Regions from separate parts of the Clostridium sp. SHJSY1 genome, predicted to be linked through region 2. Evidence: predicted binding sites of a transcription regulator. Region 2 holds the regulator's gene; the other holds the start of a gene.
The links. The regulator CtsR, encoded in region 2, represses protease genes until heat stress. The targets are predictions, from matches to a motif close to AAGGTCAANNAAGGTCAAAT.
Positions count from the first base shown of each region.

Region 1 (16,681 bases), on a different contig from region 2:
CCAGTTTCAATAGATGTTTTTCCAGATCCATCAATGTTTAAGGTTATCTTTATCTGTGTTTCTTTTGTATTTCTTTCTAAGGTTACTATTCTTTCATCCACCTTATTCCCCTCCATATACAAATATTTTCCTCAAACTTTGCAAAAGCCTACTATTTTCAAAAGGTGATCCAATAGTGATTCTAAAACTATCATCTTCAAAGCTTCTTATGTTAATGCAATTCATTCTTAAGCCAGTAAGCAATGCTTCTTTATATGGAGTTCTTCCAAAAATATAATTAGCTTTAGATTTAAAAAATTCTACCTCTAACACAGCTTCTTTTTCTATATTTTTCAACTTACTATAAAGTTTTTCTCTTTCCTCTACTATTTTTTTGCTATCTTCCTTAACTCTAGTTTGATTAGTTAATGCAACTTCTGCAACAGCAAGTGAAAGTGAACTAATACTATATGGTACCTTGCTTTCATTAAATTTTTTAATATTATCTTCACTTGAAATTAAAAATCCTATTCTAAGCGCTGCAAGTCCCCATGCTTTTGACAATGTTCTTGTAACTATTAAATTTTTATATTTATTTACTTCTCCTACTACACTTTCTCCATAAAATTCATAATACGCCTCATCTATAACAACATATATATTAGGAAAAGCTTCCACAACTCTTTTTACTTCATCTAAGCTAAATGCATATCCAGTTGGATTATTCGGATTAGAAAACATAACTAAATCCACATTCTCCTTTTTCCCAAGTTCTATCAACTTATCAATATCTACAAATCCATTTCTATCACTATGATATTTTATAATTTTGCCATTTTGTATAGATACATAGTAATCATACATAGTAAAGTCTGGTGATACTGTTAATAGTTTTTTATTTTCTCCAATTACCATACTAATTATTAATCCCAGCATTTCATCTGAACCATTACCGACTACTATATTATCTTTAGTTATTTCCTCTCCAATATATATAGAATATAATTCTTTAATTTTTACATTTTCATTATCAGGATACCTATTAAAATCAACCTTTCCAAATGAACTTTTCATCATTCCAAGCATTTCTTGCTCTATTCCTAAATAGCTTTCATTACCATTTAGATTTATTTCATTATCACCTCTTAAACTTATATAAGAATTTATTTCTTTCATTACCTTATCCTCACTTTCACAGAATTTGCGTGTGCGGTAAGTCCTTCCTTGTTCGCTATATTAATTATCTTTTCCCCATCTTCTTTTATAGCTTCTTCTGAATAATATAAAAATGATGATTTTTTAATAAAACTATCTACTGAAAGTGCTGAAAAAAACTTTGCAGTACTATTTGTAGGTAATACATGATTTGTTCCCCCAAAGTAATCGCCTATGGGTTCTGGTGTATTATATCCAAGAAATACAGATCCAGCACTCTTTACTTTTCCCAAATGCTCCATAGAGTTTTCAACCATTAATTCCAAATGCTCAGGCGCTATTTTATTTGAAACTTCTATACATTCATCAATACTCTTGCATATAATAATTTTCCCATAATTAGTTAAAGACTCTTTAATTATTTCTTTTCTTGAAAGACCTTTAATTTGTTTTTCTAATTCTAAATTAACATCTTCATATAATTTGCTAGATGTAGTAACTAATATAGAAGAAGCTAACTTATCATGTTCCGCTTGTGACATTAAATCTGCAGCTATATAACTTGCACTTGCTCCTTCATCAGCTATTATAAGAATTTCACTTGGACCAGCAATCATATCTATATCAACTTTTCCAAACACAAGTTTTTTAGCTGTAGCCACAAATATATTGCCTGGGCCAACTATTTTATCTACCTTAGGAATACTCTCTGTTCCATAAGCTAATGCAGCTATAGCTTGTGCACCCCCAACTTTATATATATTCCTAATACCAGAAATTTTAGCTGCAACTCCTATATATGAATCTATCTTTCCTTCTTTATTTGGAGGGGTTACCATAACTATTTCTTCTACTCCAGCCACCTTAGCTGGTATTACATTCATTAATACCGATGATGGATATGCTGCAGTACCACCAGGTACATACACTCCTACTGAATCTAAAGGCAATACTCTTTGTCCTAAAAATACTCCCCTTTCTTTATTCAATATAAAACCGCTTCCTTTTTGAGCTTTGTGATAATATTCTATATTTCTTTTTGCTTCACTAAGATTATTAATAAACTCCTTATCTACTGAGTTAAAACACTCTTCCAATTCTTCTTCACTTACTTTAAAATTTTCTAATTTTACATTATCAAATTTTTCAGTATATTCCTTTATTGCACTATCTCCTCTTAATCTAATATCCTTTAATATTTTTGATACAGTATCTAATATTTCTTGGCTTTCACTGTTTTCTCTATCCTCTAAATCTTTAATAAGAAGCTTCCATCCTTTTTCCTCTAAATTGAAAAGTTTTAACATTTTCTATTCCACCTTTACCTATTGCTTATTGCTATTACTCACTTAATACATTTCTTATTCTTTCTATAAATGACTCTATTTCTCTTTTTTTTATTTTAAAACTTGCTTTATTAACTATTACTCTAGCACTAATATCGCAAATTGTATCATATACTACTAACCCATTTTCTTTAAGAGTAGTTCCTGTTTCCATAATATCAACAATAGCATCACATAACCCTAAAATGGGAGCTAATTCAACTGATCCTTCAATTTTTATTATTTCAACATCCATACCTTTTTTCTTGAAATACTCTTTTGCTACGGTTGGATACTTTGTTCCTATTTTTATATGCCCAATTTTCTTTAGAAATTCATTTTTAGGTAATGAAGCAACAATAAATTTGCATTTACCTAAACCTAAGTCTAATACTTCATAATAGTCGTTACCCGATTCTAATAATGTGTCTTTGCCGACTACCCCAATGTCTGCAACCCCATGTTCTACATAAGTTATCGAATCTGCAGCCTTAACTAAAAAATATTTAATTTCTTCCTTAGTATCACTAAATACCAACTTTCTACCTTTGTCTTTTAATTCTTCTGTACCAAAATTTGCTTTATCAAGTAATTTAACAGTTTCTTTTTCCAATCTTCCTTTAGTTAATGCTATACTTATACTCATCTATTATTACCTCCTTCCTGAACATTAATTCGATTTTCATTTGGATTACAAATCATATTTACTACAAAACCTTGCTTTCTTAATTCTTCTGCTTTTTTGAAAGCTTCTATTTCAAATTTTTTTCCATAACAAAGTTTATATGATTGCTTTTGTTCAATTTTTTTATCCTTCATAATATCCATTACAGAATCAAGATTTATTGAAAAACCTACTGCTTTTCTATCTTCTCCAAAATATGAAATTAAATTATCATACCTCCCCCCACTTAAAACAGTAACACCAACCCCTTCAACATAACCTCTGAAAATTATTCCAGTATAATAATCAAGTCTTGGTACCATTCCCAAATCATAAGTTACCATATCTCCATATCCAAGTTCATATAATACTTCTGAAAGCTTTTCTAAATACTCTATACTATTTTTAACTTCATCATTAAAACAATATTTTTTACCTTTCTCTAAGACTTCTTTGCCCCCAAAAAGCCAAGGAACCTTTTTAAAGAATTCTTTATAATTATCTTCCACTTCTAAATAATCTAAATATTCATCTAGTTCTTTTAAACTTTTTCTATCAATAAGTTCTGCTAATTTTATTCTATCTTCATCTCCTAAATTCAATTCTTTAATTGCCGAATTAAAGAAATTTATATTTCCCACTTCTAGTTTATAATCACTTACTTGTAAGACTTTTAAAACATCTAAAGCTGTAACTAAAATCTCTAAGTCTGAAAATTTATCTTCTGTTCCAACAAGTTCAACCCCACAGTCAGTGTATTCATTTTTTTTACCACCTAAACTTTCATGTACTCTATACACATTTGAACTATACCTGAATCTTATTGGTCCTGGAATATCTTTAAATTTAGTTGCAACTACCCTTGCTATTGGAATAGTCATATCAGGCCTTAATACTAATATTTTTCCTCTGTTATCAAAAAACTTATAAACTTCTTCTTCTCTTAAGTTCTGAAATCCTGAATTGAAAGTCTCATAAAACTCTATTGTTGGTGTTACAACTTCTTTGTACCCCCATTTGTCCAGAATCTCCTCAATATCCATTTGTAATTTCTTTTTTATGGCACATTCACCTAAAACCAAGTCTCTTGTACCTTCTGGTGTTATATATTTTTTTGTCATAGCCCCCTCCTTACTTTATCAATTTAACACGCTAAATCGATAAATTATATTTTAATATTAATATATGTATTTATTACTGTCAATACTAACTTTTGTTAAATTCTATAAAAAAATTCATTTGCTTAAATTAATTTATTTATAAAAAAAAGAGTGAAATCACAATTTCACTCTAAAAATATATTGCTATTCCATAGCAATAAATTCCACCTTTTCCACTCTATCTAGTCTTGACAAATCTTGTACTAATGTTTTTATATCTCCATCTAGATTATTTATATCAATAGTTAAAGTAACATATGCATACCCATTCAATGGTATTCCTTGATTTATAGTTAATATACTACCACCAACGCTTGATATATAATTTAATATAGTAGATAACACTCCAGTTTGATCTATTATCATAATATTAAATGTAGCCTTCTGTCCTCTTGGACTTTCAGAAAATTCAAAGACAAAATCTTTATATTTATAGTATACACTTCTACTAACTCCTGCTAACTTTGTAGCTTCTGTTACTTCCTTAACTTTACCTTCTTTTAATAATTTTTTCGCTTTTACAACTTTTTCATATACTTCTGGTAAAACTCTTTTATCTATTACAAAAAAATTCCCTTTCATTTCTAATCACCCTCTAGTACTATTGCCCCTACTTTATCAACTGATAATTCATATACATCCCACTCTAATCCCTTTATCTTTAAAAATTCTTTAATTTTATCACTAAATCCTATATTTTCTTTTAAAGATATAGCCATAATAGTAGGCCCTGCACCACTTAAATACGAAGCTATTCCTTCTAACCTAAAAACTTCTTTCTTTACTTCATCGAAACCTCTTATAAGATTACTCCTATATTTTTCATGAAATGAATCTTTACAAGCATATTTAAGCAATTCTAGATTTTCATTTGATATTGCTGCAACTAATAAAGACGCTCTTCCTACATTGTAAATTCCATCTTTTAATGATATCTCTTTAGGTAAAACACTTCTTGCTTCACTAGTGGAAAGTCTAAAATTAGGTATTATAGAAACAAACCTTATTTTATCACAAACATTTATCTTTTGATGGTATACTTTTTCATCTTCCATTATAGCAACAATCATATCCCCAAACACTGCTGGCGCAACATTGTCTGGATGACCTTCAATTTCAACAGCCATCTGAAGTATTTCATCTTTAGAAAACTTTCTCCCCAAAAGTTCATTAGCTCCAACTAGTCCCCCAACTATACAGCTTGAGCTACTTCCAAGTCCTCTAGATACAGGTACCGCCTGTTTTAATGCTGATATTTCTATTCCTTTAGGTTTATATCCACCTTTATTAAAACACTTCATCATAGCTTGATAAATTATATTTTCTTTATTGCAGAATTCCTCTGGAACTCCTTTAAAACTTAACCCATCTTCAATCTCTCTAAATCCAAATATATTATAAAGATTTAAAGCAACTCCTAACGAATCAAACCCTGGCCCCATGTTCGCTGAAGTAGCTGGCACTCTTACCTTTATCATATTAATCCCTACTTTAAATAAGATAAGAGAGCTTTTTCCATCTCATCTTTATCCCATACTTCATTGTGTAAAATTTTCTTTTTCTCTAGCCCAACTAAATTTTCAGGAATTTCTACCTTTGTTTCTTCAAATAACTTATTTAATACTTCAAAGTCATTTAATCCACTAATATCAATATCTAGTGAAGAACAAATGCTTCTCGGAAATTTATATGGACTTGCCGTTGATACAATCAATGACTGTCTATTATCTCCTGTTTCCTTCACATATTTTTTATAAACTACTTCTGCTACCGCAGTATGTGTATCTATTAGATACCCCTCATTTTTATAAATATTACTTATTGCTTTTGAAACTTCTTCTTTTTCTGCAAAATTCCCATAAAAATTCCCCATGAATTTGCTTATTTTTTCAGAAACTTTATAAACACCTTCCCCCATTAAGGAATCCATAAGTTTTTTTATTTCTTGTCCATCTCGCCCACTACCTTCAAATAATAATCTTTCTAAATTGGAAGATACTAAAATATCCATAGATGGAGATTCTGTCAAGATAAGTTCTCTTCTCTTATCATATACTCCACTTTGAAAGAAATCTGACAATACTTTGTTTTCATTTGATGCGCAAATAAATTTATGTACTGGTAGCCCCATTCTTTTCGCATAATATGATGCTAATATATTACCAAAATTCCCTGTAGGCACTACTACATTTATTTCTTGCCCCATTTCAATTTTGCCTTGGTTAACTAACTCAAAATAACCATAGAAATAATACACTATTTGTGGTACAAGTCTCCCTATATTTATTGAGTTTGCTGAAGATAAAAGATAGCCCTTTTTCTTTAATTCTTCTTTAAACTTTTCATCTCCAAATATTTCTTTAACCCCTGTTTGTGCGTTATCAAAATCACCTGTAATTGCAAACACCTTAACATTACTTCCTTCTTGTGTTGCCATTTGTCTTTCTTGAATAGCACTTACTCCATTTTTAGGATAGTAGACCACTACTTTAAATTCATCTACATCACTAAACCCTTCAAGAGCAGCTTTACCAGTATCCCCTGAAGTAGCAGCTAGTATAACTATATCTTCTTTTATAGTTAAAGTCTTCTTTGCTCTTTTCATAATTTGAGGAAGAAATAATAATGCAGCATCCTTAAACGCACTAGTTGGCCCATGGTACAATTCTAGAAATTCCTTATTTACCTCAACCTTAAAACGATTTTTATATGCATCATTAATTGCATCTCTTAATTCTGTTTCATCAATATCAGTGAAATATTCCTTTATTATATTAAAGGCTAGTTCTTCATATGATAATTGATTATTTTCTTTTAATGCATCAAACAAGTTTGGAAAAGATTCTGGAACATATAGCCCTCCATCACTAGCTATACCTCGAATAATAGCCTCAGCTGATGTCACTCCTTTTTCTAATCCTCTTGTACTTTGAAATTTCATTTTATCACCCCAAGTATATAATTATGTAAAAATTTCTTTTTTTATTATATCATGTTCTCCCAACAAAAACAAGTGTTTTTATCAAGAGAACATCACCTTTTAATATTTATTCTAAACTTAATAAAACCAATGCTCCTTTTATAGATACATTATGTTCTTTTACAAACTTTTTTGCATCACTTATTTTTAATTTAAACACTTCAATATCTTCATCATCTTCTGTATGTTCATTTGTTATTTCTCCTTCAACTATCATTTTTACAATAGCTGTAGTCTCATCTGATAATCCTACAGAAGTATAACTTGGCTTAAGATACAATTCATAACTTTTTGCTATTAAACCAGTTTCTTCATATAATTCCCTTTTTGCAGCTACTTCTATACTTTCACCTTTATCTACTATTCCTGCTGGAAGCTCATACAAATAATCAGATATAGCTGGTCTATATTGTTTAAGCATTACTACTTCCCCTTCTTCAGTAATAGGAATTATCATAACTCCATCACAAACAGTATGATCTTTAGTTACACAACTTAATTTTCTTCTTTCTCTTCTGCTAGCAACAAAATAATCTTTTGGAGTTCCTTTTCTATTTATTAGCTTTAATTTATACATATTTAAAAATTTATTATTTGTTAACTGAACAATATCTATTAATCTCATATTAATCTCCTCCTAATTTATGCATAATCTTCTAAATTTACATTTCCTACACTTATTTAAATTTTCACTCATCAAAAAATTTTCTTTAGTTATTGGTTTATTTTGAAGTTTATCTTCTAAAAAAGCATCAATAACATTTAAATCCATTCTTATTCTATATTTTATATATTCAATATCATCAATATTAAATATATACTCAACATTTTCACCTGATAGTAGATATTCTATTCTTCCTATAATTTTATCTAAATTAACTCCATACCTCTCCATAACATATATTGCATAAACCATTAACTGCTCTTTATCTTGTTCTCCAATCTTACCAGTTTTCCAATCCACAATAATGTAATTGCCATTTTCATCTATATACAACAAATCTATAAGTGCATAAACTTTTATACCAGAAACAAAAATAGAATCAAACTTTCCCTCATCAACTTCCAAAATCTTTTTTTCTGTATTTTTAATATCATTATAGGACTTAGAACTTATTAAAGCACTAGTACATATTTCAATTCTTTCTTTTATTTCTTTTACAACCTCTTCTCTAAGCCCTTCTTCATAATAATATTCTTGAAGCATCTCTCCTTTAGGATATTCATCCCATTCTCCAGTTTTAACTTTTTCTATACTGGCCTTCACTTCAGAATTAAGCTTATTTCTCATATATACTTTCATTTGCTCTACACTAATTTTATTCTCATTATCTTTAATTTGATATTTTATAATTTCATGAAGTTTATCACCAAACATAAGCCATATATTAGTTAACTTTTTCAATCTCCAAGAAATTTTTTGTTCATCTCCTGATTCATATATCCAGCCTTTATGTGAACCATAGTATGTGTAATAATATTCTCTAAGACAATTTTGAAGCACTTTCATTTTTGATATACTCCAAGATTTTTCAGGATAGTCTCCCACTTTGTACCAATCGCCCATGACACCCCTCCTATTTCTCACAATTATCTTATACTATCATTATATATCTATTTTCACAAAATACCTAAAATATAATTAATCTTAATATCATCTTAATTTTTTATTATATTGTAATTATTAGCTATACTTTTTATAATACTCGCTTATAATTATATTGTTAAGTTTTTTAGTTTTAGGGGGGACTAACATTTATGGATTCAAAAAAAAGATTATACAAAAATACATCTGAGCAAAAGGTTTTTGGAGTATGTGCAGGGTTAGCAGAATATTTTGATACTGATGTTACACTAATAAGAATTTTATGGATTTTGGTTTTGTGTATGGGATGGGGATTTATTGCATATATTGCATGTGCTTTAGTTATGCCTGATAAAAGAGATATTATTAAATAATATAAATTAAAGGATTGATTTTCAAGAACAAATTCACTTGAAAATCAATCCTTTATAATTTTAAGAAAATTCTATTATTAATTATGTTAATTGATAATTTTTTAATTAATGATAAAATAATATTTGTCAGCATTTTAACAAAGCTGAACTTTAAATCTATATTTAAGAGTTTCCGAATTATGTCTATTAGATAAAAGAATAAGAACGGAGGAAATTTAATGGAAAATCATAAAAAAAGTTTTTTTGAAGTTAGACAATTAGCCACAATAGGGATGTTATCTAGCATCTCCATATTTATGGGATTAACAGGAATAGGCTTTATACCACTTCCTTTCATGAAAGCTACAATCATGCATATACCAGTAATAATAGGCGCTATTATTGAAGGTCCTATTGTAGGTGCTGCTGTTGGATTAGTTTTTGGATTATTTTCAATATACCAAAATATAACTGCACCAACCCTTTTATCACCAGTATTTATGAATCCTATAGTTGCTATAATACCAAGAGTATTGATTGGAATTATATCTTATTATATATATAAATTTATAAAGAATAAATTTAATAACTCAATAGCTGCTTATGGATTTGCTGCTGCTGCTGGTACAATTACTAACACAGTTGGTGTGCTTGGTTTAACTTTTTTACTATTTCGTAATCAATATGCATCACTAAAAAACTTGAGTCCTGAAGCAGTTGCTGGAACACTTGGCACCATAATTCTTACTAATGGTCTTCCAGAGTGTATTATTTCAATACTTATTATAATTCCTGTAGCAACTGGATTATTCAAAGTATATAGACACAGAAAATAATCCATAATATAGTTTGTACATTTTTCCTCTTTTACCTACTAAATTATAGTTTATATTTTTTTCATTTACACACAATAATAGTGCAAAGCAGAAATGCTTAGCAAATAAATAGCTCGCTAGAGGAGGAATTTAAAATGTCACAAAATTACAACAAAGCATTAGTTCCAGAAGCTAAGAACGGATTATCAAAATTCAAAAACGAAGTTGCAAGTGAAATGGGAGTTCCTTTCACTGAGTACAACGGAAATCTTTCTTCAAAACAATGTGGTAGTGTTGGTGGAGAAATGGTTAAAAGAATGGTTAAACAATACGAAAACGAAATAAAATAATTAAGAGGTCACGGATCAAACCGTGACCTTTCATTATTATGTCCATTCAACCTCAACATTAGATAGTAGCTGCACAATTCCTCTATCATATACATTCAAATTAATTTTTTCTTTTAACAACTCTGAAATCAATTCATTTTTTTCATCTTCAAATATATCAGAATTCCTTATGCTTGTAATTAGATTATCCATATTATAAATTTGACATTCACCTTCATCTACACCAAAAATCACCCCTGCATCTTTCATATCTTGTTCTTGATACATATCAAACATAGAATTTTTTTTTGGCTTTTCTGAAAGCTTTAAAATATTTTCTAAATCATAAGAATCTACAGCTGATACTGCTTCATCAAGCTCAGCGAATCCTTGCATTTCACCTATAGGATTAACTACTACATAATTATTAAATGCAGTTACATAATTCATAAAAATTCCTCCTTAACACTAACACAATCAATTCCCATAAGAAAGCTGATTTTGAGTTTTTACTGACGAGTCATTCTTCATATATATTTTCTGCATTTTTATATTTTTGATACAAGCTATTTTTACCTTGTAGAAATTGTTAATTCATCTTCAATTCCATCTACAACTACATTTGAACCATAATGAACATCACCTTTTATAATTTTTCTTGCTAGACTATTTTCAAGGGTATTTTGGATATATCTCTTAAGTGGTCTAGCACCATATACAACATCATATCCCTCTTTTACCAAAATATTTTTTGCATCATCTGTAATTTCTAATATTATATTTTTATCCTTCAATCTGCCTCTAACTTCATCTAAGAATATCTCAATAATCTTCTTAATTCCTGTTTCTGATAAAGGTTTGAACATTATAGTATCATCAACTCTATTTAGAAATTCTGGTTTAAATTTATTTTTTAAAGCAGTCATAACTAATTTTTTACTTTGTTCACTTACTTCATCTTCACTTTCATTTTCCAATAGATATTGTGAACCTATATTTGAAGTCATAATAATTATTGTATTTTTAAAATCAACTGTTTTTCCTTTATTATCAGTTAATCTTCCATCATCTAAAATTTGAAGAAACATATTAAATACATCTTCATGGGCTTTTTCAATTTCATCAAACAAAAGAACACTATATGGCTTTCTTCTAACAGCTTCTGTTAATTGTCCGCCTTGTTCATATCCTATATATCCTGGAGGTGCACCAACAAGTCTTGACACAGCATGCTTTTCCATATATTCAGACATATCAATTCTTATCATAGCATCTTCACTATCAAATAATGTTCTAGCCAAAGTTTTTGCTAGTTCAGTTTTACCAACTCCTGTTGGTCCTAAGAATATAAATGATCCTATTGGCTTATTTTCATCCTTTAATCCAGCTCTTGCTCTTAATATTGCACTAGATACAGCTTCTATTGCTTCATTTTGACCTATTACTCTTTTTTGAAGTTCTGAATCAAGCCTTAATAATTTTTCTCTTTCTCCTTCAAGAAGATTTGACACAGGAATTCCAGTCCATTTTGATAGAACTTCTGAAATTTCATCCTCTGTTACTTCTTCTTTCAAAAGAGCTCCTTCATAATTTTCTTTAACTTCACTTTCTCTTCTTTCTATTTCTTCTTCTAATCTTGGTATAGTTGAGTATTTAAGTTCTGCTACCTTATTATAATCATATGCTCTTTCATATTTTTCAATTTCACCACGTGCATCATCAAGTTTTGTCTTTAATTCTCTTAAAGAAGTTATATGCTCTTTTTCTTTTTCGTATTTCGCTGTCATTTCATCATTTTTTTCTTTAAGTTCAGCTAATTCTTTTGATAATGCTTCCAAGCGCTTCTGAGATCCCTCATCATTTTCTTTTTCTAATGCACCTTTTTCAATTTCTAATTGAAACACTTTTCGTCTTATAATATCTAATTCAGTAGGTAATGAATCTATTTCTGACCTTATCATTGCTCCTGCTTCATCAATTAAATCAATTGCTTTATCTGGCAAAAATCTGTCTTGAATATATCTATGAGAAAGCTTAGCTGCAGCTACTATTGCATTATCATGAATTCTAATTCCATGATGTATTTCAAACTTCTCCTTTAACCCTCTTAATATAGATACAGTATCCTCTACTGTTGGTTCATCTACTATAACAGGTTGGAATCTTCTTTCTAAAGCTTTATCTTTTTCTATATATTGTCTATACTCATCAAATGTAGTTGCTCCAATACAATGTAATTCTCCTCTAGCAAGTAGTGGTTTAATTAAATTACCTGCATCCATTGCACCATCTGTTTTTCCTGCACCTACGATAGTATGAATCTCATCAATAAATAATATAATCCTGCCTTCACTTCTTTGGACTTCTTTTAATACAGCTTTTAATCTTTCTTCAAATTCTCCTCTATATTTAGCTCCAGCAATTAAAGATCCCATATCTAACGAAAATATAATTTTATCTTTCAGTCCTTCTGGAACATCACCTTTTACTATTCTTTCTGCTAGGCCTTCAACAATAGCAGTTTTACCGACCCCAGGTTCACCTATTAGCACTGGATTATTTTTTGTCCTTCTTGAAAGTATTCTAACTGTTCTTCTTATTTCTTCATCTCTACCTATTACTGGATCTAACTTATGCTTTTTAGCTAACTCAACTAAATTACTACCATACTTTGATAATGCATCATAAGTTCCTTCTGGATCTTGAGTTTCAACCTTTTGATTTCCTCTTACTTCCTCTAATACTTTCATAAAATCTTTTTTAAGAACATTAAACTTATTTAGTATTTCTCCAACCATACCTTTAGAATCTACTTCCATAATAGCTAACATTAAATGTTCAACACTTATATAAGAATCTTTAAATTTCTTGGAAATATCTTCTGCCTTTACTAAAACCTCATCTACTCTTCTTGTTATATAAACCCCTGAGGAATTTGCTCCCTCTCCTAAAACTTTAGGCATTGACCCTAATTTATTATTAATTTCTAAACTTAACCTTTTTATATCAACACCCATTTTGGTAAAAATATTTGGTATTAGTCCATCTTCTTGTTCTACAAGGGCAGCAAAAAGATGAATCACTTCAATTTGTTGGTGATTAAATCTAACTGCAATCCCATTTGAATCACTTAAACATTGTTGAACTCTTAATGTCATTTTTTCAACATTCATGAATTATTCCTCCTTATTACTGTAAGTATTATTTTCTATATTTTTATAATAATACAAAGGTCAAAGAAAGTCAAAGTTTTATTTTGAATATTTTAGCTTTCTAATATAATTATTAATTGTTATAATTTCTATATAAAACAGGAGGTGAAAATTTTGAGAAAAGAATTTATAAACTTTGCCTCTAATATGCCAATTAATATTTCATTCTGTTCTATAAAAGAATATCCCATTCATTGGCATAATTCTATCGAAGTAATTTATGTACTAAAAGGCAAAGTAAAAATATCAATAGATACAGATAGCTTTGAACTATTTGAAAATGAATTAGAAATAATAAATGTAGACGAAACCCATAGTATAAGTTCTACTGATGATAATAAACTTTTAATATTTCATATAGACCCTAGTTTTTTATCAAAATACTACAAAGATATAAAAAATGTTTATTTTTATACAAATACTTCTGATCTTGGCGCTCAAGAAGGTGAAGAATACGATGAATTTAGAACTTTTCTAGCAGAACTTCTTTATGAATTTGTACAAAAGCAAGAAAATTATGATGAAGAAATTCAAGATATTTTAATAAACTTACTTTATCATTTAATAAATAACTTTCATTATTTACTTTATGAACAAGAAGATTTAAAAGATAACAAAGAACAATTAGAAAGATATCATAGAATTTCTAAATATATTTATAATAATTATAATAGCAATATAACTTTACAAGAAATTGCTAAAAAGGAGTTTTTAACTCCACATTATCTTTCACATGAAATAAAAAACGCTACTGGTTACAGTTTTACAGACTTATTAAATTTAACTAGAGTAGAAGAATCAGTAAAATTACTTTTAGATACTGACATGAGTATTTCAGAAATATCTGATGAAGTAGGTTTTTCTCATACTAGATATTTAAATAAACATTTTAAAATTTATTACAACTGTACACCTCTTCAGTTTAGAAGAAAAAATAGATTTTCCCAAAAATTATATGAAAGTCTAAAAAAAATAACTTACTATCCAATTGATAATTCCGTTGAACTTTTATCTTCTTATCTTAATGAATATGAAAGATATAATTACGAAAATAAATTATGGAATATTCATGTTGATATGAACCTAACTCAAGGAAAATTTAACGAAAAGTTCAGAGAAATTCTTACTTTAGGTGATACTTTTGATCTTCTTATTGAAGATAATAAAGATATTTTAGAGGAGCTACAAGAGGAACTTCACTTTAACTATGGAAGGCTTGAGAATTTTTTCAGTGAAGATATGGGAGTGTTTAAAAACAATGATTTCTTTAATTGGAATAGAGCAAGAACTGTATTAGAATTCCTTGACTATATAGAATTAAAACCTCTTATTGTTCTTGATAATGCTAATTTTTTTATTGATGATTATATTAAAGTGCTAGAAAGTTTTAAATCCTATTTTTCTGATGTGAAAGTTTTTAATTTATCTAAAGTAAAATTTCAACTTTCTTCTAAATTATGTGAAGAACTAAAATTGAATTTGCAAGATTATATTATCAATACTCTTGACTTTACTATAATAGATAATGAATTTACTCAAAACAGGCAATTAAATCCTATCTATGATACAACTTATATGGTGCCTTATATAATCCACAAGGAATTATTCACCTTGGAAGATATGAGTGATTTAAGAGCTTTTGATGTATTAGAAAGAGAAACTCATTTAAATAACGAAGTATTTATTGGTGCTTCAGGACTTATTAATGATATGGCTATAAGAAAGCCTTCATATTATGCTTATTATCTTATGAGTAAACTAAGTGGCAATATTGTTGCAATGGATAATGGATATATTGTAACAAAATCTTCTGATGGTTTTAACATACTTCTATATACTTATAGCGAAATCTTAGATAGTATTTTAGAAAATCATAAATTAGTGAATAAACCTGGTATGTCAAAATCTATAGAAAAGAAAATTTCCTTGAATCTAACTAATATAAATAAAGATTCTAGAATGACTTTCTACGAAATAAATGACAAACTTGGTTCATCATATAACTATTGGGTTTCCATGGGTAAGCCTGATAGATTAAGTAAAGAGGAAAAAGAAATTTTATCAAAAGCTTCTTTTCCTAAAATTGAATTTAAATACGCTAAAAAAAGTTCAGTTTTAAATATAATAACTAAACTTAAAGGTTATGGCGCAATTTTAATTATAATAAAATAAAAACATTGGATTAAATAAATACACTGTAATCAAATTTATTTAATCCAATTTAAATTATAATTTTATAAAATGTTTCTCTCTTTTGTCATTGCCAATGAAAAATATTTTAAAGAATCTTTAATATCACCTAATTTATAATACATATTTGCCATATCTAAATATCTTTTTCTACGTTCTTCTTTTGTTCCAAACTTTAATAAACTATCTAATGCTAAATTCATATACATTTCAGCTTCTCTAAAACTTCCACCACTTTGCAATATACTTCCTTTAAAGTAATATGCCTTCTCTATTAACTTTATATTTCCAGTTTCAATTGCCAAATCCAAAGCTTGTCCTGTTAGTTCGTAAGCTTTATCATATTGACTATACTTATATAAAGTCTCTATTGATTCATTTAAAAATTGTACATGTTTTTCCTTGTTGTATGTTGGAAATATAGTTATACCTTCTAAAATTTCTTCTACTGCCTTATGACTTTCTCCAACTTCAAAATAAGCCTTACCATATTCCCCCTTAGCACTAGCTACTATCATCGGATTACTTTTTTGATATTCATAAGCTTTTTTTACATATTCTTCTGCTTCCTCATATCGTAATCTTATACATGTTAAAGCATAAGCTTGGCATACTTTTCCCTTATTTATATCACCTTGTAAATACTCTAAATATTTAATTGATTCCTTTAATAAAAGATATGCTTCTATTTCATTATGCAATTTACAATAACAAATTCCTTCATTATAAGTTATTGTTGAATATAATTCTTTTTCTTTAGCTTCTTTTATTTTAATTATTTCTCTTAATCTTACATAATAAGCTATAGCTTCTATATACTCCTTATTTTGAAGTAAGTATTTTGCCATATCACTAAAATATATTATTGTATTTTCATCTTTATTATTCTTTTGGTATAAATCATAATATTGAGATATTATTAATTGAATCTTTT
Region 1 covers NZ_JANDMF010000006.1:34,964-51,644, forward strand. Annotated here, with positions in the region: gene hisB (imidazoleglycerol-phosphate dehydratase HisB) at 1-116, opposite strand, end outside; gene NNC19_RS05185 (histidinol-phosphate transaminase) at 103-1,155, opposite strand; gene hisD (histidinol dehydrogenase) at 1,155-2,441, opposite strand; gene hisG (ATP phosphoribosyltransferase) at 2,476-3,105, opposite strand; gene hisZ (ATP phosphoribosyltransferase regulatory subunit) at 3,102-4,244, opposite strand; gene NNC19_RS05205 (ACT domain-containing protein) at 4,428-4,865, opposite strand; gene thrB (homoserine kinase) at 4,868-5,761, opposite strand; gene thrC (threonine synthase) at 5,770-7,224, opposite strand; gene NNC19_RS05220 (NUDIX hydrolase) at 7,331-7,888, opposite strand; gene NNC19_RS05225 (PD-(D/E)XK nuclease family protein) at 7,901-8,830, opposite strand; gene NNC19_RS05230 (PspC domain-containing protein) at 9,022-9,222, shown strand; gene NNC19_RS05235 (ECF transporter S component) at 9,441-10,037, shown strand; gene NNC19_RS05240 (alpha/beta-type small acid-soluble spore protein) at 10,172-10,366, shown strand; gene NNC19_RS05245 (hypothetical protein) at 10,403-10,795, opposite strand; gene clpB (ATP-dependent chaperone ClpB) at 10,918-13,518, opposite strand; gene NNC19_RS05255 (helix-turn-helix domain-containing protein) at 13,672-15,729, shown strand; gene NNC19_RS05260 (helix-turn-helix transcriptional regulator) at 15,792-16,681, opposite strand, start outside.
Region 1: a site for CtsR is predicted at 13,575-13,594, ahead of clpB (ATP-dependent chaperone ClpB). Genes of this name have one in related genera too.

Region 2 (16,681 bases):
CATTTTAGAAGGATCATATATCTCAACAAGTCCCTCTTGTTGCATTTCAAACACCCCTATTTCACTTGTTGTTCCAAAACGGTTCTTCATCGTTCTTAGTATTCTAAATTCTTCTGTTCTTTCACCTTGAAAATATAAAACAGTATCAACCATATGTTCCAAAACCCTAGGTCCTGCCAATTCTCCTTGCTTAGTTACATGAGCTACTATAAAAAGTGGTATATTATTATTCTTTCCTATTCTCATAATCTGATTTGAACACTCTTTTACTTGAGAGACACTTCCTGGTGCAGATGTAACCCCTTCTTTATATATAGTTTGAATAGAATCTATTATTACAAATATAGGCTTAACTTCATCTATATATGCTTCTATAGTATCCAAATTCGTTTCTGATACTATATATAAGTTGTTAGATGTTGCCCCTAATCTATCTCCTCTAATTTTTATTTGCTCTTCTGATTCCTCACCTGATACATATAATACTTTACCATAACTAGTTGCTATATTATTGGCAGTTTGAAGTAGCAATGTTGATTTTCCTATACCAGGATCTCCTGATATAAGAGTCAATGATCCTTTTACTAGTCCTCCACCTAAAACCCTATCTAATTCTTTTAAATTTGTTTTGAATCGTTCTTTATTTCCAGATTTGATATCCATAATGCTTTTTGGCATATTCTCTGGAAGAATTTTTTTGGTTACCTTAGCTTTATTACTTGTTAAATTTTCTTTAACTTCTTCAACAAAGGTATTCCAAGCATTACAAGAAGGGCACTTCCCAAGCCATCTTGGTGACTCATATCCACATTGTTGACATGTAAATATTGATTTAATTTTTGCCATTAATACTCCTCTTCTCTAATAAAACTAAGAAAACTATAACATTATTTTCCCTTTAATAATAACATAAATTCTGAAACCATTAATAGTTATTACATCAATTTATTTAAATATTATTAAATAATAAAATAAATTTCTTATATATTACCATAAATTATTAAAATATCAATATATTCTTTCAATAAGTTAATATACATTAAATAGAATAAAAATTAAATTACAAACAAATACTAAAGAATGATATTACTATTTATAGAAATATTATTAAATTTCTAAGGTATAATAAAAAAATATAATTAATTTTTATTCACATTAAAAAAATTCTATTAATAACATGTCAAAAGTTATTAATATACATATTATATATTGTAAAAGTCAAAAAAAAAGAGTAATCTATTATTAAATAATAATTGTAATTAAGGAGGTATTTAATATGATAAAAGTATATACTACTAATTCCTGTCCTTGGTGTGTTAAGGCTAAGAATTATTTAAAATCAAAGAATATAGCATTTGAAGAATATAATGTAGGCGAAGATATGTCTGCAAGAGAAGAAATGCTAAAAAAATCTAAGCAAATGGGAGTACCTGTTTTAGACATAAATGGGACTGTTATTATTGGTTTTGATAAACCAGCTATTGATACAGCATTAGATAAATAAAAAAATAAGACTAGAGCCGTTATTGCTCTAGTCTTATTTTTTTAATTGTTAATATTTATTACAACTGCCTTAGGTCTTGACATAGCTTCTATAGAATACCTAATACCTTGAGTCCCTAATCCTGATGCTTTAACTCCTAAAAACGGAAAATGATCAGGCCCTCTTTCTGTTTTATTATTCACTTGAACAGTTCCTACCTCTAATCTATCTGAAACATAAAAAGCTTCATTTATGTTATTAGTAAAAACAGCTGATTGAAGCCCATATTCTGACTGATTGGCTATTTCTATTGCTTCATCCTTATCCTTTACCCTTATTATTGGTAAAACGGGGCCAAATGGTTCTTCCCAAGCTAATCTCATTTCTCTTGTTACATTATCAAATAGTGTAGGATATATTATATTTCCCTCTCTATTCCCACCAACCACAAGAGTTGCTCCCTTTTCTCTAGCATCCTTAATAAGTCCTTCTACAAAATCAACTGCTTTTTCATTAATTAAAGGGACAACGTCAGCATCACCTTCAAGAGGGTTGCCTACCTTAAGTTTTTTAATATCTCTCTTTAAAATATCAACTAACTTATCTGCAATTGTATCTATAACTAAAATTCTCTTAACTGCTGTGCATCTTTGTCCTGAATAAGAAAATGCACCTGCTACTATATTTTTAGCTGTTAATTCAAGATCTGCATCTTCTAAAACAATTGCAGCATCTTTTCCTCCAAGTTCCATAAGTAATGGAACCATATTAGTTATAGAAGAAATTCTTTTTCCTACTTCAGTACTTCCTGTAAAGTTTATAAAATTTATTTCTGGATGAGTTACAACATAATCTCCAATTTCACTTCCTTTACCTGTTATGGAATTTAACGCTCCACTTGGAAGACCTGCCTCTTGAAATATCTTTACTAAATGTAAAGCTGTAATACTCCCTTGTGTTGCTGGTTTTAATACTACTGTATTCCCAGCCATAAGTGCTGGAGCTATTTTAGATGCTGCCAAATTAAGAGGATAGTTAAATGGAGATATAGCAAGAACTACTCCTAAAGGTTCCCTAGTTACTACAGATACCTTATCTCTTTTATATCCCGGAAAACTTTCAGCAGGCAAACTTTCTCCTGCAATATTTTTAGCTGTATCTGCAGTAAATCTAATAAAATCTGCAGTTCTTATAATTTCTGACTTAGCACTTTTTTTATCTTTTGCAACTTCATGCATCATTATATTAGCTAACTCTTCTACTGTATCTTCTAAAATATCTGCAACCTTATGGAGAACTTTTGCCTTTTCACTTATCGGAACCAATTTCCAAGCCCTTTGTGCTTCTTTTGCGACTCTGATAGCTTTATCAACTTCCCCAGTATTCATAGCTCCAACTTTTCCAACCAAGCTTCCATCAACTGGTGAATTAATTTCAATCAACTTACTATCATCTGCAATTACCCAATCTCCTCCAATTAAATTTTTATAAATTTTATCTTTGCTACATAAATTATTAAACATTTTTTCACCTCAATCTTAACCTAAAATTTTATCTATTTTATCTTTATCAAAGCCAACCACAACTTTTCCATTATACTCCATAACTGGTACAGACCTTTGTCCTGAGACTTTAAATACTTCCTCTCTATCTTCATGTTTATCTGCAACATTTATTTCCTGAAATTTTACCCCTTTGATATCTAAATATTTCTTTAATTTTACACACCATGGACACCAAGATGTTGAATAAATTTTTATCATAATATGCTCTCCTAATCTACTTTATATATTTTTCTACCTCTAATGCTGCTATAGTTCCATCTGCCACTGCAGTAGTTATCTGTCTATACACTTTATCTCTAACATCACCAGCTGCAAATACACCTGGTATATTAGTCTTCATACTTTCATCTGTTATAATATATCCATTTGAAGTTAAATCAATGTATTCTTCTACTTCCTTAGTCTTAGGTTCTGTTCCAATATATCCAAATACAGCATCTATTTCTATCTCTCGTTCTCCATTTGTAAGAGTATTTCTTAATATTGCTTTCTTAACAAAATTTTCACCTGTAACATCTACAAGGTCTTCATTGTACAAAATTTCTATTTTAGGATTATTTACAGCTTCATCAAATACAGATCTCTCACCTCTAAAATAATCATACCTTCTTATTATATAAACTTTCTTTGCAAATTTTGATAAAAACACAGCTTCTTCTAAGGCTGCATTTCCACCACCTACAACCCCTACAATTTTATCTGAATATATTGCCCCATCACAAACAGCACAATAATGAATTCCCTTTCCTGAAAATTTTTCTTCACTTGGAATAGGTAACTTTTTAGGTGTTGCACCTGTTGCTATAATAACTGACTTAGTATTATAAATATAATTTTCAGTTTCTATTATTTTTTTATCTTCAGATAAATCTAGATTTAATATTGGATCAAACTCATCAATTAAAGCTCCTGCTTGTTCTGCTTGTTCCTGCATCTTATCTGCTAATGATGCTCCATCTATTTCTTTAAATCCCGGATAATTTTCTATTAGATAACTATTTCTAACCTGCCCTCCTAAAAAAGCATTCTCTAAAAGAATCATATTTACCTTAGCCCTAGCAGCATATATAGCAGCTGTTAGTCCAGCTGGTCCTCCCCCTAAAATCACCAAATCTATATCTTTAACTTCCTTACTCATATATGTCACTCCTTTATTATATTTTATCACATTATTTTTATTAATCAATAATAATTATTCTTTAATAATATATGCTTTAATTTATATAATTATTATTTCACTTATATTAATGTATTATCATAAAAAAGTTGCTACAAAAAAATATTTGTAACAACTTTTAATTTATTATTCTAACTATGCACTGTATCTTCAGCACCTTCTACTGATATTTCCTTAATTGTAGTAAAAGCAAGCTTATCTTCTTCTACTGATACTAGAAGACTATCTCCCATACTGACATTTCCACGTAAAAGTTCTTCACTTAATCTATCTTCCACTTCTTTAGTTATAACTCTTCTTAATGGCCTAGCCCCATTCTCTAAGTCAGTTCCTTTTTTTAATAAGAAGTCCTTACAAGACTTAGTAAATTCTAAACTAATACCATTTTCTTTAATTCTTTTACTTATAGAATTTAACATGATATCCACTATTGATAACATATCTTCTTTTGTTAACTTATGGAATACAATAGTATCATCTATTCTATTTAAAAATTCTGGTCTAAAACTTCTTTTAAGTTCCTCAATTATATTTTCTTTCATCTTTTCATATTCTGTTTCCTCATTTGTATCAATAGCAAATCCCATCATTTTTTGTTTCTTAATCGAATGAGCTCCAACATTTGATGTCATAATAATAATTGTATTTTTAAAATTAACAACTTTTCCTTTTCCATCTGTTAATCTTCCATCTTCCATAATTTGCAATAATATATTAAATACATCTGAATGTGCTTTTTCAATTTCATCTAATAGCACAACAGAATATGGCTTTCTTCTAACTGCTTCAGTTAGTTGTCCTCCCTCTTCATATCCTACATATCCTGGAGGCGCTCCAATCAACCTAGATACAGAGTGTTTTTCCATATACTCTGACATGTCAATTCTAATAATATTATTTTCATCTGCAAACATGGCTTCAGCAAGCGCCTTACAAAGTTCTGTTTTTCCAACTCCTGTTGGTCCTAAAAATATAAAACTACCTATAGGCCTTTTTTCATCTCTAAGTCCAACTCTTGCTCTTCTAACTGCTCTAGATACAGCTTTAACAGCTTCATTTTGTCCAATTACTCTTTGATGAAGTATTTCTTCTAATTTTAAAAGTTTATCACTTTCTTTTTCTGTAAGCTTCTCAACTGGAATTTTAGTCCAACTTGCAACTACCTTTGCAATATTCTCCCCAGTAACAGTCAGAGCTTTGACTGAATTCTGTGTATTCCAATCATTTTTTATATTATAAAGTTTTTCTTTTAATCTTTTTTCATCATCTCTAAGTGCCGCTGCCTTTTCAAAGTCTTGAATCCTTATTGCATCTTCTTTTTCCTTTATAACATCATCTATGCTCAATTCGATTTCTTTTAAGTCTGGTGGGGCAGATAAATTTTCTATACGAACTTTAGCTGCTGCTTCATCCATAAGATCTATTGCTTTATCTGGCATAAACCTATCTGTTATATATTTATCTGCCATGTCAACAGCTACATTTAAAGCTTCATCACATATCGTAACTCTATGATGGTCTTCATATTTTTCTCTTAGTCCTTTTAAAATTTTTAAAGTTTCTTCTTTTGTTGGTTCTCCAACATTTACAGGCTGAAATCTTCTCTCAAGAGCAGCATCTTTTTCAATATATTTTCTATATTCCTCTATTGTTGTAGCTCCTATACATTGAATTTCTCCCCTTGCTAGAGCTGGCTTTAATATGTTTGATGCATCTATAGCACCTTCTGCTCCCCCTGCCCCAATTATAGTATGAATCTCATCAATAAATACAATAACATTATTGTTATTTCTTATTTCTTCCATGACCTTTTTTAATCTCTCTTCAAATTCACCTCTATATTTTGCACCTGCTATCATTCCACTTAAATCAAGGCTAACCACTCTTTTATTTTTTAGTATCTCTGGTATATTTCCATCAACTATTCTTTGCGCTAATCCCTCAACTACAGCTGTCTTACCTACTCCAGGTTCTCCAATTAAACATGGATTATTTTTTATTCTTCTACATAATATTTCTAAAACCCTTTGATTTTCTGAATCTCTACCTATAACTGGATCTAAATTACCTTCTTCTGCAAGCTTTGTCAAGTCTCTGCTATATTGATTAAGTAATGGAGTCTTTTTTTCCTTTACTACTGGTTCTTCTCCATCAATTACTTGATCAACTTCCTTTTCTGATAGAAGTGCCATTAACTCCTTTTTCAATTCTTTAAAATCCAAATCTAACTTACTTAAAATTGTATATGCAACTCCATCTTGCTCTTTTATTAACGCAAGTAATAAGTGTTCAGGACTAACATATTTATGATTCAAATTCTTTGCTTCTATAAAGCTCTCATCAAATAATCTTTTTGTTCTTGGAGTAAGTAACAATTCCCCTTTTGGCATCAATACTTCACCAAAACCTAAATAATCTTCAATTAAATTACGAACTAACTCTATTTCTATACCAAATTTACTTAAAAGCTTTTTAGCATCTCCTCCCTCTTCCATAAGGCCAAGGAGTATATGCTCTGTACCTATATATCCATGTTTAAATTTTTGTGATTCTTTCTGAGCTCCTAATATAACAAGTTGAGCTCTTTCTGTAAATTTTCCGTATGGCATAATACACCTCCAAAATATTCCTCAAATTAATCTCTCTTTTACTATATTTGCCCTGTAAATATCTTGCTCCACATTTCTTGTACCTTTTGGTAACCTTATTTGTATAACAGAATTTCTAGTATCTATAAGTAAATTGTTTAATACCTTTTTACTTATATCTAATAAACCCATTTCAGTCCCTAGTCTTAGATAAGATAGTAAATCTAGAATTTCCTTGGGTTTAATCAGTTTAGCATTTTTCATAATCCCATATGATCTAAATATTTTATCTTCAAGTTCATATTTATATTCATCATCTACAAGTTCTCTAAACTTCTTTTCTTGGTTTATTATATTATTAACAATGCCTTCTAAATTACTGATTATCTCTAACTCTTTAATTCCTAAAGTAATTTGGTTATATATTTCATATATATTTCCCCAAGCCTTAGAACTTTCTAAGTACAATCCCTCAATATTAATACCAACTTTATTAAGTCCATTAGTTATATTAGGTATTTCTTCACTTATTGTTAAGGCAGGTAAATGTATCATTACTGATGCTTTAAGCCCAGTTCCAACATTAATTGGAGAAGAAGTTAAATATCCTAAATTTTCATCAAAAGCATATGGCATTACTTCTTCAATACAGTCATCTATCTTATTTACATAGTTATATGCATTTTTTAAATCTAATCCATCTACTATACATTGTATTCTTAAATTATCCTCTTCATTTATCATTACTGATAAAGTTTCATTTTTATTAATAATGACTGCACTTCTATCTCTTCTTTTTATTAATGCCTCACTTATTAAATACTTTTCTAGATATACTTTTAAACAATCAATATCATGTTCCCAAAACTTTATAAGTACAAATTCTTCATCTTCCATTCTTTTCGATAATATCTCAAATATCTTATCAACATTATTTCTAGCCTCTTCTATTTTCATCTTATCTGTAAATAAAGATTCATAAAAATTTCTGGCAATACAAACTTTACTACTTATTACTACTTCTTGAGCTGCTGCCTCACTATTTATCCAATTTTTTATCACTTTCATTTTCCCCCCTTAAGGATTCTAATGACTTAATCTCATCTCTTAAAGTAGCAGCTCTTTCATATTCTTCTTTTATAACTGCCCTTTGCAATTCTTCCTTTAACTTTTTAATTCTTTTCCTTTGGATAACTTCAGTTCCTTTTCTAACAGGAATTTTTCCTATGTGTTCTAAATCTCCTTGAATTCTTTTTATTCTTGGTATTAAAAAATCTTCAAAACTTTCATAGCATTTACTACAGCCTAATTGCCCGCTCTTCTTAAATTGCGAATAGGTTAACCCACAATTTTTACATACTATTTCAATTTTTTTCTTTTTATCTAATGTTTCAAAAAATCCACTTATAATATTTTGAAATGGTAATCCATTTCCATCACTAATAGACGCCTTTAGAGGTATGTCTGACAATTCTTTCGCGCATTTTTCACACAACCATGTTTCTGTCTTTTGTCCATTAATAAGTTTAATTAAATGAATCTTTGCTTCTTCTTTATTACATCTTTCACATAGCACTTCTCATTCCCCCTTAAGATAAGATAACTATAAGCATAGACTTCAAAATATCTGCTCTTACTTTATTTCTATTTTCTGTATTAGCTAAAGTTCTATCATTTATAACCATTTTCATTAATTCCGATTCTCTTATTGTTATTAAATTTGCTTCTACTAAACTTTCAATTAAAGATAATGCATTACTATTTGTAATAGAATTTCCTATAAAATCATATAAGAGATTATTTCTCTCTTCTGAGCCATCATAGCTTAATTGCTTTATTACAATACAGCCGCCCCCCCCACGTCTACTTTCTATAACATATCCTCTCTCATATGTAAATCTAGTAGTTAATACATAATTAATTTGTGATGGAGCACAACTAAATTGATCTGCCAACTCATTTCTTTGAATTTGAACTTGTTCTCCACCATTCTCGTTAAGCATATTTTTTATAAAATTCTCAATTATATCTGAAAGTCTTGCCATAATATCACCTTCTTAAACTCCTGTTTTTGACTTACCTTGACCTTTTGATTTTATATTAATATTAATTCTTATTTTTTTCAAGTTTTATTATTACCTTTATGTTTAAATTTATTATCTTTAGGGAAAATATAACTTATATAATCTATACTAGGAGGCTTATATGTTAATAAAATGGTTTGGTGAATGTTCATTTTTACTACAAGATTCTCTTGGAAGGAGAATTATTACAGACCCACCTACTACAATTCCAATAGAAAATTTATTAGACTTACATCCAAATGTAATTACTTTGAGCCATTTTTGTTCTGATTCTCTCAATGATATAATTAATGAAAAAAAAATTCAATTGGTAAATAGAGCAACTTCATATACCTTTAACTTTTCCAATATTCTTGGAATACCTTCATTTCAAGATGATATTAAAGGACAAAAAAGAGGCCCTAATATTATATATAAATATATGTTTGATGATTTAAAGATTTGTAATCTAGGATATTTAGGACACGAACTTTCTGATAACACTCTACATTCTCTAGGACAGATTGACATTCTTTTTATTCCTATTGGGGGTAATTTTACTCTCAACTTTGTTAAAGCAACTAAATTAATTAATAAACTTAATCCTAAAATTATCATTCCTATGTATTATAGAACTCCTAATTCCTTAATTTATATAGATAGTTGTAAAAACTTTATTATCTCAATGAAGTCTATACTAAAAATTGATGAATATTCATTTGATACTTCCTCATTAGACTCAAATTCATTTCCTATAACAATAATTTTAAAAGAAAGTAAATTAAATACCCAATAAAAAAAGGTCGTCTAAACGACGACCTTTTATTTCACCAGATTATGCTTGTTCTGGAGCTCCTACTGGACAAACATTTGCACAGTTTCCACAATCAATACAAGTATCTGCATCGATAACGAATTGAGTATCTCCTTGAGTTATAGCATTAACTGGACATTCTGAAGCACAAGCACCACAGCTTACACAAGAGTCATTAATTGCGAATGCCATTAAAAACACCTCCTAAATAATTATGGTTATTACACCACAATTATTTTATCATGTTTCATAATCTTTTAAAAGTCATTTTATAAAAAATAAATTAATACTACAATATCATATATCCTAAATTTTCAATACATTCTATCACCTTATCTATATTTAACCATGTATCATTATATATGATTTGTATTTCTTTCTTTTGAATAGATATCTCACATGCAATGATTCCTTCATTTGAAGTTATTGCTCTTTGAATTTTAGAAACATCACTTTGATTATTTATATTATGCACCTTAAGTACAGCCTTCACAAAACTCCCTCCTACTTTTCTTTGAATAATTCCTTAATTAATTTTTTGTCTTCTTCTGATTCTATTTCTAACTTAATATCTTTCTCATCAATAGAATCTTCATAACTTCCTGATATAAGTTTAATTGTTGAAATATTAAAATCTTTTAATACCTCTTCATCTCCAATTCTAAGTTTTACCCTTATTGATTCTTTTACTGTGTTATTTGAGATAACTTCACCTTCTCCATCTTCAGTTTCAACTACAGATCCTACTTTAGGCAAATGCTTTCTTATACTCTCATATGTACTTTGTTCATAATTTAAACAACACATTAATCTACCACATATTCCTGATATCTTTGTTGGGTTTAATGATAAATTTTGCTCCTTAGCCATCTTTATAGATACTGATGCAAAATCTCCTAGAAATGATGAGCAACACATAGACCTTCCACAAGGACCTAATCCCCCTATCATTTTAGCTTCATCTCTTACCCCAATCTGTCTAAGTTCTATTCTTGTCTTAAATATTGTAGCTAAATCTTTAACAAGCTCTCTAAAATCTACTCTTCCATCTGCTGTAAAATAGAAAATCACCTTATTATTATCAAAAGTATATTCAACATCGATAAGTTTCATTTCAAGGCCATGTTCTTCTATCTTTTTTAGACATATATTTAATGCCTCTTCTTCTTTACTTTTGTTTTCTTTATGTTTTAATATATCTTTATGATCTGCAACTCTTAAAACGCTCTTTAATGGTGCAATAATGTCTGTCTCTTCTATGCTCTTAACTCCTATTACACATTCTCCAAATTCGATGCCTCTAGCAGTCTCAACAACAACATAGTCACCTTTATGTATTTTTAATGATCCAGGACTAAAATAATATACTTTGCCTGCCTTTTTAAACCTCACACCTACTACTTCTATCATTAATTAACCCTCCAAAAATCCTATAAGCATAATGCTTATAACCATAGAATAACTTATATTATTCTCGAAATTACTTCTTGCTTCTTCTATATTTTTTAACATTGAATTTAACCTGTTATAAGATAATTCTGATGATAATCTACTGATATCATCTAACTTATCCAAATTTATAATATTAGTTTTATTTCTTAACTCTTTATAAACAATAATATCTCTAATAAAAGAAGCTATCAAATTTAACAATTCATATTTATCATTTTTATGCTTGTTAAATTTTTCTTCATATTCTAGTACAACATTATTATTACTATTAATATCTGTAAGAAATTTAATAATCAATTTTCTCAAATTGCTTAATTCTTCATCATTTAGAATCTTTTCTGCTCTACCAGGAATTCCTTCTCCATAAGCTAAAGCTGTTAAAATCTTTTCTTCATTATTCTCTCCAATACTTTTAATGTACTTAATCATATCTTCTTTATCTAATGGAGTTAACTTATAAATTTGACATCTTGACTTTATAGTATCTAGTAATAACTCTAAACTCTCACTTAATATTATTATATATACACCTTTTGGTGGTTCCTCTATAGTTTTTAACATAGCATTTTGTGCTTGCCCCGTCAACTTATTTCCTTCATGTATTATAATTATCTTCTTATCTCCCTCATAAGGTTTTTTAGAAACTTCTTCTATTATTTTTCTAACTTCATCTACACCAAAGGAAGCTTTTTCTGATTTATAATGAATTATATCCACATAATTATAATCATCATTTTTTCCAAGTATCTTTAAAGCAAACTTTTTAGCAATTAAACTCTTTCCTATTCCATCTGGCCCTACAATAAGATGTGCATGTGAAAGAGTATTTCTATCTACACGTTTCATAAATCCACTAATAATATTTTCAAATCCTATAAACTCCTTCACAATTAACACCTCGCAAATATTATATTCTTATGAATTGATCAACATCTAAAACAAAAATAGTTGCACCTCCAACTTGAACTTCTATTGGATACTGAACATACATCTCTGAGTTTCCTGGAAACGGAGTAGGTGATGCAACTACTTCTTTTCGCTTTTTACATATGTCTTTTATTATTCCTATTACTTCTTCAACCTTTTTCTCTTGAACGCCTACAAGTAAAGTTGTATTTCCCGACTTCAAAAAACCACCTGTTGTTGCAAGCTTAGTTACCCTAAATCCCTTTTCTGTTAAACCTTCTACTACATCAAAAGTGTCATCATCTTGAACTATGGCTATAACCATTTTCATAGTATCAACCTCCATTAATATATAATACCTATCTATATTTTATCATAAAGATGGAGATATTATATTACATAGAAAAATTTTTACTTAATATGTAACATTATAACGTTTTTTACATCTTCAAATACTTCTTCAATAGATTTTGAAGCATCTATCTTTTCAATTTTATGTTTACTATTTTCTAATAAAACTCCATATCCTTTCCTAACTTTTTTGTGAAATTCAATAGTTTCTAAATCTAACCTATTTATTTCTCTTTCTTTATTTTTATTTATTCTATTAAGTCCTTCTTCTGGTTCTAAATCAAACAATATTGAAAGATCAGGAATATAATTTCCTACTGCAAATTTATTTATTTCATATATTTCATTAATTCCAAGTTCTCTAGCAAATCCTTGATATGCTAAAGATGAATCTATAAATCTATCACATAAAACTATTTTCCCACTATTTAAGGCTGGAATAACCTTTTCTACTAGATGTTGTCTTCTAGCAGCTGCATATAATAATGCTTCTGTTTTAGCATCCATAATGGTATTAGATGGATCCAATATTATTGATCTTATATCTTCTGAAATTTTTATTCCACCAGGTTCTCTAGTCTTAATACAATCAATTTCATTTTCATTCATCCAGTTATATATTTTCTCTAATATTGTGCTTTTACCTGATCCTTCTCCTCCTTCAAATACAATAAACAAACCTTTATCCATCCTCTTACCTCTTTCTCATTAAGTCATTTTATTGTTATTATATCATCAATTGACTTCACTCAAAACAATCTTACAAAATATAAATAAATTTATAACTTTCTAAACTAATATTTTTGACCATAATTGTTAAAAATATTAGTAATAATAGTTATGGAGGAAAAAATATGAAACAAGATATGATATCTTTTTTAAATAATATTGAAAGTGAAATAACAGATTTGTGTAACTTTTTATACTCTACCCCTGAAGAAAGTTATAAAGAAATTAAATGTTCAACATATATATGTGAAATTTTATATAAAAATAATTTTACTATCACCAAGAATTACCTTGATATTCCCAATTCATTTTATGCCGTCAAAGGGAATGGACACCCTAAAATCTGTTTTCTTTGCGAATATGATGCTATAGCTGAATATGGCCATATTACAGGACATAATGCACTTACAAGTATATCAGTTAGTGCATCTTTAGCACTAGGTCATGTAATTGATAACATAGGTGGTTCCATAATCATTATAGGATGTTCTGGTGAAAATTTAGGAGGAAGCAAAACAACTATGGTTAAGCAAGAAACTTTTGATGATATTGATATAGTAATGGAATGCCATCCAGATACTATAACCTCTGAAAGTGGAACTTCATCAGCAATAATTCCTTTAAGTGTAAAATATACAGGTAATAGTGAACTAAGTTTTTTGAATAGAGGAATTTATACATCATTAGACTCTATATTACTAACCTTTAATATACTTAATTCTTTAATGAAAGGATTTCCAAAAGATGTTGAAATTAATTCAATTCTATCCAGTGAAAGATATACTCCATTATTAATCCCACTTGAAACAGAAGCAAAATTCTATATAAAAGCAAAGAATAAACAAATTGCAGAACTTACAGAAAGTAAAGTACGTGAAATAGTAAAGTCTGTATCTAGCCTTACTAATATATGCAGTACTATCTCTCTTTACGAATCTCCCAATGAAGAATTAATAACTAATAAAACTTTAAATAGATTATTTAGTCATAACTTAAAGGAAAATGGCATTATTGAAATTAATGGTCCCAAAGATATCCCTACAGGGTTAAGTATAGGTATGGTCAGTCAAAAAGTTCCATGCATCCACCCATATATATCTATAGTAAATAATCCTGAAATACATTATGGTACTAAAGAATTTGCAGATGCAACTATAAGTGATTTTTCATTTTCTCAAATAAGAAAAGCTGCATTAGCACTTGCCTTTACTGGCTTTGATTTAATTGAAAAAAAATCATTACTCTCAGAAGTTAAAAAAGAATTTTTTAGACTTAAAAATTTATAGAACATATTTATTTATACATCTTACCTTCTTTTTCTTTTATAAACCTTACTTAAATAGTATAATTGAACTGTACTACATAGGAGGTTATAATATGATTCAAATTTTAAAAAGTTCTGGTGAACATAATCCAACTTTAGAATTATTAGATAATATAGAGAATGGCTGTTGGATAAATATTGTTGCTCCCTCTGATGAAGAACTAATTTTAACATCAAAGAAGACAGGTGTTCCTTTAGATTTTTTAAAGGCTCCTTTAGATGATGCTGAAACATCTAGAATAGATATTGAAGATAATAATATTATAGTAATTGTAGATATCCCATTTACTGAAATGGAGGATAACTCTTTAACTTATGATACATACCCTTTAGCAATTATATATACTGAAACTCAGTTAATTACTGTATGTTTAAAAAATAGTAAAGTATTAACTGACTTTATTAATGGTAAAATTAAAACCTTCTATACCTTTAAAAAGTCTAGATTTATACTTCAAATACTTAATAGAATATCTACTTATTATCTTTTATACTTACGTCAGATTGACAAAAAAAGTTTAATGATTGAGAAAAGGCTTCATAAATCAATGAAAAATAGAGAATTAATACAACTACATTCTCTTGAAAAATCATTAGTATACTTTTCCACATCACTAAAAGCTAATGAAATAACTTTAGAAAAAATGCTAAAACTTGATATGATCCAAAAATATGAAGATGACAAAGACATTTTAGAAGATGTTATTATTGAAAACAAACAAGCTATTGAAATGACAGAAATATATAGTAATATATTAGCAAGTACCATGGATTTCTTTGCTTCAGTTATATCTAATAATTTAAATATAGTGATGAAAGTCTTAGCTTCAGTTACTATATTAATGTCAATCCCTACAATTATGGGAGGAATATATGGAATGAATATAGCAGTACCATTTATGGATTCCCCACATGCTTTTCTAATAGTTTCTTTGATGACATTAGGAATATGTGCTATTGTTGCTTTTATTCTATTCAAGAAAGATATGTTTAGTTAACAATATAAGAACTTATTCATAATATATATAAGTATTAACAAAGGAGGGCATCAGCTCTCTTTTTTTGGGGGATTTTTTATGTTAAAAGGAAAAGCATTACGTACTGGGGCTACTATAGGAATAATAGCTCCTGCCTCACCTGAAGATAAAGACATTATAAACCAAAAACTTTCTGAATTTCACTCTCTTGGATTTAATATTAAATTAGGATCTCATCTATTTGATAGATATGGCTATTTAGCTGGTTCAGATTTTGATAGAGCTGATGATCTTAATAAAATGTTTTCAGATCCTTTAGTAGATGGAATTGTATGCTTTCGTGGTGGATATGGATCCATAAGAACATTACCTTTTATAAATAAAAAAATAATAAAATCAAATCCAAAATTTTTCTGTGGTTATAGCGATATAACACTACTATTAAATTACTTTGCAAAATTAGGATTAATAACATTTCATGGGCCTATGATAAGCTCAAATTTTAGTCATGAAACTACATTAAATTCATTTATGAATGTTATTTCTAATACTTCTCAAGGCTATAGTTATGATCTTACTTTATACAAGAACATTACCTATATTAATCCTAATTCCTTCACAGGAAAAATTGTTGGTGGAAATTTATCCATGTTATGTTCAGCATTAAATACCCCTTATGAAGTAGATATAAAAAATTCTATACTTTTAATAGAAGATGTAGATGAATCTCCTTATGCTATTGATAGGATGCTTACTCAATTAATATGTAATAAAAAATTTAAAAACTGCAATGGAATATTTTTAGGAAGTTTTAATGGTTGTACATTATCAGATTATTCCAAAAGCCTTAAACTTGAAGAAGTTTTCATTGATAGATTAAAACCTTTAGGTATTCCTATTGTAATTGGATTTCCTTTTGGTCATAGTTATCCTAATCTTACTATTCCTATAGGATGTTATGCTAAATTTTCTTATGATAAAAAGTTATTCACAATAGAAGAAAGTTTTTTAACATAGTTATCCACATTTAAATATTTAACATTTCAACTTTTGTGAATTATTTTTATGCAAAAAGATAATACTGTCTAGTTTCTTTAATTAAGCAGTATTATCTTTCATATTTTTATCGATTTTTTTATAATATTAAAATTTTTTATCTTTTTTTGTTCTTCCTCTAAAAACCCCAATTATAAAACAAATAATTGACATAACTATAATATCTTTTTCATTAAAAGGATTATGCACTAAATAT
Region 2 covers NZ_JANDMF010000030.1:51,747-68,427, forward strand. Annotated here, with positions in the region: gene radA (DNA repair protein RadA) at 1-846, opposite strand, end outside; gene NNC19_RS14180 (glutaredoxin family protein) at 1,277-1,504, shown strand; gene NNC19_RS14185 (NADP-dependent glyceraldehyde-3-phosphate dehydrogenase) at 1,546-3,006, opposite strand; gene NNC19_RS14190 (glutaredoxin domain-containing protein) at 3,022-3,246, opposite strand; gene trxB (thioredoxin-disulfide reductase) at 3,263-4,186, opposite strand; gene NNC19_RS14200 (ATP-dependent Clp protease ATP-binding subunit) at 4,357-6,834, opposite strand; gene NNC19_RS14205 (protein arginine kinase) at 6,856-7,881, opposite strand; gene NNC19_RS14210 (UvrB/UvrC motif-containing protein) at 7,853-8,389, opposite strand; gene NNC19_RS14215 (CtsR family transcriptional regulator) at 8,403-8,858, opposite strand; gene NNC19_RS14220 (MBL fold metallo-hydrolase) at 9,019-9,672, shown strand; gene NNC19_RS14225 (4Fe-4S binding protein) at 9,712-9,882, opposite strand; gene NNC19_RS14230 (heavy-metal-associated domain-containing protein) at 9,980-10,183, opposite strand; gene NNC19_RS14235 (stage 0 sporulation family protein) at 10,195-11,100, opposite strand; gene NNC19_RS14240 (DNA polymerase III subunit delta') at 11,104-12,030, opposite strand; gene NNC19_RS14245 (cyclic-di-AMP receptor) at 12,050-12,379, opposite strand; gene tmk (dTMP kinase) at 12,460-13,089, opposite strand; gene NNC19_RS14255 (M20 family peptidase) at 13,254-14,414, shown strand; gene NNC19_RS14260 (magnesium transporter CorA family protein) at 14,506-15,450, shown strand; gene NNC19_RS14265 (LD-carboxypeptidase) at 15,529-16,446, shown strand; gene NNC19_RS14270 (hypothetical protein) at 16,573-16,681, opposite strand, start outside.